3 regions of the Streptomyces sp. NPDC008121 genome follow, and region 1 is predicted to be linked to each of the others. Evidence: riboswitches for the same ligand, from Rfam matches in the RefSeq annotation. Region 1 holds a riboswitch; each other region holds the start of a gene.

Evidence for each region. A riboswitch is a leader RNA that binds a small molecule or an ion and turns the genes downstream of it on or off. The one in region 1 is predicted to bind cobalamin.
Region 2: another riboswitch for cobalamin. It lies ahead of ACFZBD_RS08280 (energy-coupling factor ABC transporter permease); the one in region 1 lies ahead of cobN (cobaltochelatase subunit CobN).
Region 3: another riboswitch for cobalamin. It lies ahead of ACFZBD_RS03235 (ABC transporter substrate-binding protein); the one in region 1 lies ahead of cobN (cobaltochelatase subunit CobN).

Annotation. Positions count from the first base shown of each region.
Region 1 is NZ_JBIBHT010000004.1:381,802-384,054, reverse strand. Features, by position in the region: gene cobN (cobaltochelatase subunit CobN) at 1-1,333, opposite strand, end outside; cobalamin riboswitch at 1,372-1,507, opposite strand; gene ACFZBD_RS16050 (cobalamin biosynthesis protein CobG) at 1,554-2,253, shown strand, end outside.
Region 2 is NZ_JBIBHT010000002.1:618,070-620,322, forward strand. Features, by position in the region: gene dhaL (dihydroxyacetone kinase subunit DhaL) at 1-517, shown strand, start outside; gene ACFZBD_RS08275 (PTS-dependent dihydroxyacetone kinase phosphotransferase subunit DhaM) at 558-965, shown strand; cobalamin riboswitch at 1,038-1,247, shown strand; gene ACFZBD_RS08280 (energy-coupling factor ABC transporter permease) at 1,276-1,974, shown strand; gene ACFZBD_RS08285 (energy-coupling factor ABC transporter substrate-binding protein) at 1,974-2,253, shown strand, end outside.
Region 3 is NZ_JBIBHT010000001.1:742,550-744,802, forward strand. Features, by position in the region: gene ACFZBD_RS03235 (ABC transporter substrate-binding protein) at 1-828, opposite strand, end outside; cobalamin riboswitch at 1,058-1,265, opposite strand; gene ACFZBD_RS03240 (hemerythrin domain-containing protein) at 1,461-1,931, opposite strand.

The sequences.
Region 1 (2,253 bases):
GGGTGGCGTACCAGCGCTTGTAGTCGGCCGCCGGGATGCGGACCGGGTTGCGGGCCAGCTGCTCCTCGGTCAGCCAGTCCTGGTCGTGGCCGCCGGCCTCGATCAGGGCGTAGATCAGCTCGTCGCCGTCGCCGGAGACCAGGCCCGGGATCTCCTCGACGGGGCCGAAGTCGTACCCCTCCTCGCGCAGGCGGCGCAGGAGCGCGACGGCGGAGGCGGGGGTGTCGAGGCCGACCGCGTTGCCGATCCGGGAGTGCTTCGTCGGGTACGCGGAGAGGACCAGGGCGAGCTTCTTCCCGGCGTTCGGGATGTGCCGCAGGCGGGAGTGGCGCACGGCGATCCCGGCGACGCGGGCGGCGCGCTCGGTGTCCGCGACATAGGCCGGGAGGCCGTCCTCGTCGATCTCCTTGAAGGAGAACGGGACGGTGATCAGCCGGCCGTCGAACTCGGGCACCGCGACCTGGCTGGCGGCGTCCAGCGGCGAGAGCCCCTCGTCGTTCTCCTCCCAGGCGGCACGCGAACCGGTGAGGCAGAGCGCCTGGAGGATCGGTACGTCGAGGGCGGCGAGCGCCCCCGCGTCCCACGCCTCTTCGCCCGCCCGTCGCCCACCACCACCCTTGTCCGAGTCGCTTCGCGACACCCCCATTTCTGCGGCCTGCGCCTCGGCGGGCTTGGTGCCGCCCGCCGCGAGGACGGTGGTGACGATCGCGTCGGCGCCCCTGAGCGTCTCGATCAGCTCGGGCTCGGGGGCCCGCAGCGAGGCGACGTACAGCGGCAGCGCGCGGGCGCCGGCGTCCTCGATCGCCTCGCAGAGGGAGTCGACGAAGGCGGTGTTCCCGCTCATGTGGTGGGCGCGGTAGTAGAGCACGGCGACCGTCGGGCCGTCGGTCCGCCTCGGCTCGCGCTCCAGGGGGCCCCAGGTGGGGGCGGCGGCCGGGGCCTCGAAACCGTGGCCGGTGAGCAGCACGGTGTCGGAGAGGAACCGGGCGAGCTGCTCCAGGTTGGCCGGGCCGCCGTGCGCGAGGTAGGCGTGGGCCTCGGTGGCGACGCCGACGGGGACCGTGGAGCTCTCCATCAGCTGGGCGTCCGGGGCCTGTTCGCCGGAGAGCACGACCAGCGGCTTCTCCGTCGCCCGCAGCGTCTGCAGGCCGTCCTCCCAGGCGCGCAGGCCGCCGAGGAGGCGGACGACGACGAGGTCGGCGCCGTCGAGCAGCCCGGGAAGGTCCCCGGGGGCGAGGCGGGAGGGGTTGGCGAACCGGTACCCGACCGGACCGCCGGCCGCGCGGGCGCTGAGCAGGTCGGTGTCGGAGTGCGACAGCAACAGAATTCGCATGCGAGCGCAGGCCTTCCTCGGGGTTGTCCGCGCCCCGGGTGGTCGTGTGGACGGCGGGAGTTCCTGACTCACCCGGCCCCCGTTCCCGGGGCGGGCTCACAGTGGCGGGACCGCGCCGGATTCTCACCGGGCTTCCTCCCCGGGGTCCTGGGACCCCATGCCGTCTGCATAGTAGATCCTGCCCGCGGCGGCCCGAAGGGTCGCCCGCGACCACGTGGGTATGCTCGCCGCCATGCCGCCCACCCCACCCACCACGCCCAACCAGGGCGAACCCGTCATACGGGACCGTGGCGACGCCTGCCCGGGGGCGCTGCGCCTGCACCCCGCCGACGACGGGCGCCTGGCCCGACTGCGGCTGCCCGCAGGCGCGTTGACAGTACGTCAGGTCGAGTCCCTGGCCGTGGCGGCGGAGGAGCTGGGCGACGGGCGGATCAGCGTCACCTCGCGGGGCAACGTGGAGCTGCGCGGCCTCGGCGAGGGCTGCGGGGCCGACCTCGCGGGGCTGCTCGCCCCGGCCGGACTGCTGCCCTCCGCCACCCACGAACGCGTCCGGAACATCGTGGTCTCGCCGCTGGCGGGGATCGACGGAAACGGTTGCGGGGACGCGCGGTTGTGGGCGCGCGAGCTGGACGCGCTGCTCTGCGCGCGGGCGTGGACGGCAGCGCTTTCCGGCCGTTTCCTCTTCGCCTTCGACGACGGGCGGGGAGACGTCGGCGGGCTGGGCGCGGATGTGACGTTGTTCTCAACGGGGGCGGGGGCGCCGGGGGTCGCTGCGACGGCCGGGGCCGTCCGCCCGCCCGCTCCGCCGGAGCACGGACACGGCCCGGAGCACACGGACGACCCTGAGCACGGACACGACCCGAAGCACGCGGACGACCCGGAGCACGGGTACGACCCGGAGCGCGCGGGCGGCGCGCTCC
Region 2 (2,253 bases), on a different contig from region 1:
ACTGGACTCCGCCATCGGCGACGCCGACCACGGCTCCAACCTCAAGCGGGGCTTCGCCGCCGTCACGGAGGTTCTGGAGAAGGAGCCTCCCCCGACACCGGGCGGGGTGCTCACCACCGCCGGGCGCCGGCTGATCTCCACCGTCGGCGGGGCCTCCGGACCGCTGTACGGAACCCTTTTGCGCCGCACCGGAAAGGCGCTCGGCGACGCCGGGACGGTCACCCGCGAGACCTTCGCCGAGGCCCTGGCCGCCGGGGTCGCCGCCGTCGCCCAGCTGGGCGGTGCGCAGGTCGGCGACAAGACGATGCTGGACGCGCTCGTCCCGGCGGCCGACGCGCTGTGCGAGTCCTTCGAGGCGGCCGCGGCGGCCGCCGAACAGGGCGCGCTGGCGACCGTCCCGCTGCGGGCCCGCAAGGGCCGCGCCAGCTACCTGGGCGAACGCTCCATCGGGCATCAGGACCCCGGCGCCACCTCGTCCGCCCTGCTGATCGCCGCCCTCGCGGAGGTGGCCGCATGACCCGCCGTCGCAACGGCACCACCCGTACGGAGGTGGCCCCGTGACCGGCGGCCCGGTCGGCATCGTCCTCGTCTCGCACAGCGCCGCCGTGGCCTCCGCCGTCGCCGAACTCGCCCGGGGACTCGCGGGCGGCGGCCCCTCCGCGCCGATCGTCGCCGCGGGCGGTGACCCCGGCGGCGGCCTCGGTACGAGCTCCGAGCTGATCGCCGAGGCGGCGCGGGAAGCCGACCGGGGGGCCGGTGTCGCCCTCCTCGTCGACCTGGGCAGCGCCGTGCTGACGGTCAAGGCGCTCCTCGCCGAGGGCGACGAGCTGCCCGAGGGGTCCCGGCTTGTGGACGCCCCCTTCGTGGAGGGGGCGATCGCCGCCCTCGTCACGGCGAGCGCGGGCGGCGACCTGGACGCCGTGGAGGCGGCGGCAGCGGAGGCGTACACGTACCGAAAGGAGTGAGCGGGGGGCGCGAGAGACCCGTCACACACCGTCCGCGGAAGCCTCCGTGTTGTGATGCGCCTGGTCAACCCACTAATGTCACACCGCCTTGGTGTACGGGAAACCGGTGTGGAACCGGTGCGGCCCTCGCCACTGTGATCGGGAAGTCCGGCTCCACCCCTCGGGGAGAACCCTTCGAGGGAGCCACTGCACCGCCTCGGGAGACCGTCGCGGTGTGGGAAGGCGGAGCCGCGACGGCATGACCCGTCAGCCAGGAGACCGGCCAAGGTGCGTTGTCCATCCACGAGGTGCTGGAGAGGGTCTCCCGATCATGCATATAGCCGAGGGCTATCTACCGCCCGTGCACGCCGTCGCCTGGGGCGTCGCGTCCGCTCCCTTCGTCGTCCACGGCGTCCGTGCCCTGACCCGCGAGGTCAAGGCCAACCCCGAGTCCACCCTGCTGCTGGGCGCGTCCGGCGCGTTCACCTTCGTCCTGTCCGCCCTCAAGATTCCTTCGGTGACGGGCAGTTGCTCGCACCCCACCGGCACGGGGCTGGGGGCGATCCTGTTCCGGCCGCCGGTGATGGCGGTGCTCGGCACGATCACCCTGCTGTTCCAGGCGCTGCTCCTCGCCCACGGCGGGCTCACCACGCTCGGCGCCAACGCCTTCTCGATGGCGATCGTCGGGCCCTGGGCCGGATACGGGATCTACCGCCTGCTGCGGCGGTTCGACCTCCCGCTGATGGTGAGCGTCTTCTTCGGCGCCTTCGTCGCCGACCTCTCCACGTACTGCGTCACCAGCGTGCAGCTCGCGCTAGCCTTCCCCGACCCGGGCAGCGGTGTCATGGGCGCGCTCGCCAAGTTCGGCTCCATCTTCGCCGTCACGCAGCTGCCGCTCGCGGTCAGCGAGGGCCTGCTGACGGTGCTCGTGATGCGGCTGCTGACGCAGTCCAGCAAGGGCGATCTGACCCGTCTCGGGATTCTCCTCCCGGGCGCCCGGAAGACCGAGAAGGCGGAGGCGAACGTCTGATGAGCCGTAACGCGAAGATCAACACGTTGCTGCTGCTCGTCGTCGCGGCACTGGCCGTGTTCCCGCTGGTGCTGGGTCTCGGCGACCACAAGGAGGAGCCGTTCGCCGGCGCCGACGCCGAGGCGGAGGTGGCGATCACGGAGATCGCGCCCGACTACGAGCCGTGGTTCAGCCCGCTCTACGAGCCGCCGTCAGGCGAGGTCGAGTCGGCGCTGTTCGCGCTGCAGGCGGCCCTCGGCGCCGGTGTCCTCGCCTACTACTTCGGTCTGCGCAAGGGCC
Region 3 (2,253 bases), on a different contig from region 1:
CATCGTTCCGGGCAGCACCTCGACGGGCCTGCCCGCCGCGACGGCCTGCGCACCCTTGGCCGCGACCTTCCGGTAGTCGCCCTCGATGGTGTCGAACACCTCACCGGCGCGCTGCTCCGCCCCGGTGAGCGCGGCCATGGCCTTGACCCACTCGGCTCGGCCGAGCGGACTCGGCTCCAGCCATTCGGCGTTGGCGACGACGGCGATCCCGGCCTGGCGCAGCTTGGGGTACTGCGGGTCGTCGGTGCCCTGGGTCATCAGGACGTCCGGCTTGGCGCCGATGACGGCTTCGGCGTCGAGGGTGCGGTCCTTGGCGTACTCGACGACCTCGCCCGCCCGCACCCGCTCGAGCACCTCGGCGGAGGAGATGGCCACGGCGCTCGCGACACCGGTGAGCACGTCCAGGGTGCCGGTCTCGGTGAGCAGCGGCAGATGGGTGGTGGAGGCGGAGTACAGGCTCTTGACGGGGACGGTGACCTGCTGTGCGGACGCCAGCTCACCGGTCAGCTCCGGCTTCGGCGCACCGCACTTGACCAGGACGTACGACTCGGGCTTGCCCTTGGGGAAGGGCTCCTTGACGGTGAGGACCTGGTAGCTCTTCTCGTACCGGAGCGTGAAGTTCTCGGCGTGCTTAACCGTGGACTTGACCGGGAAGTAGTCCTTGGCCGGGTCGAAGTCCTCGATACAGCCCTTCCCGGCGGCTGCCGCTTTGGCATCGGCGGGCGGGCCGGAGGCGCCGCCGCACGCGGTGAGTGTGAGGGCGGCGGCCAGGAAGACCGCTGCGGCAGCCTGACGGCGACCGGGCGCAAGGGACCGTACGGACGGCAAAGTTGACTCCTGAGGGCATGCGTGGGCCAGGGCGCACCGGCATGGCGGTGCGCCTGATACGGCGTGCGGGAAGAAACCGCTGAGGGAGGAGGTCGTCAGGACCTGGGGGATCGAGCCCGTGCGGCACGCCGGGCAGGCCGGCTCCGGAGGAGCACAGGCAGCGCGGAACTGCCCTCACACATACGCAGGCACACGAGTGCCACCGCCTCTCCTGGGGAAATCCGCCCCGTACATCGAGGTGCGACGGCGTGAGTCTCCTGACTCGGGATCACAGCTTCTCCGGCCTTCCCACCCCTGATGGGGCGGTGGCCATGGGCGGAGTCGCTCCCCCTACACAGTGGCGGTACCGTGCCGGAATCTCACCGGCTTCCTCGTTCCGCCGTCGCTTGTTCGGCGAAAGCATCGCAGAACCGGCCACGCCTCGCCAGACCACACTCTGTGCGATCAGACACAACCGCGAGTGCAGCCATCATGACAAGGAGTGTTCATCCGGTGCAGCCTGCGGCGACCGCTTCACTGCGCTCGACCGTCGCCCCTGGGCGGGACGCCGTTGGCAGTGGGGGGTCGCCCCAGACCACTGTCTGCGTGCCGGCACTGCTGACGAGGCGTAAGCGGATTCACCGCTCACCGGCTCATATCGGGCCCAGGACCTCGCCGGGTACGGCTTCCAGCTCGAGGGTCTCGAGCACGGTGAGCAGTTGCCGTTCCTCGTAGCGGAAGTGGTTCTCCATGATCGCGGCGATGCCTTCGAAGTGCTGGTCGAGCTCCTCGGGCGGCGCGGCCCGGTCGACCGCGGCGCGGAGGCCGTTGAGCAGGTAGGCGATCATCGAGTGGTCCTGCTCAAGGGAGCGCAGTACCGGGCGCAACTGGGGGTGCGCGGCCGCGATGGCGGGGAACAGGGTGCGGTCTTCGCCCTGGTGGTGGGCGTCGAGAGCCGTGCAGAAGCCGTGGCAGTACAGCAGCAGTTCGCGGGTGGCCGCTTCACCGGGGGTGCCGTCGGCGAGGGAGGCGCGGGTCACGGACAGCGCTTCCCGCAGTCGGTGGTGCACCTGACGGAGTTCTTGGCTCCAGGCGACGAGCCTGGTCGTCTCGCGCTCAGACACGCGAGAGCGAAGGGTGGGACGAGTACATCGTCAACCTCCTTCGGTCCGGCGCCTCCATGCCTGACACAGTCTGCCACCGGCACGCGACGCTTCCCGTACGGTACCGCACCCGGGCACGGGACGTTACGGCTCGGCGTGAACTGTCCGCCCAGGCGCGCCTGCGCCTCCTTGGCGTCGGGTGTCACGGGTTGGGGTCGCGTCCGTGCGGATGATCGCGGTGCGGCTCGCAGTCGCTGAACCTGCGCTTTTTCACGGCGGTCCCCGAGGGCACGGCCCCCGAGGGCGTCCTCGCGACGGGCGATCGAGTAAGCACACGTGCGGC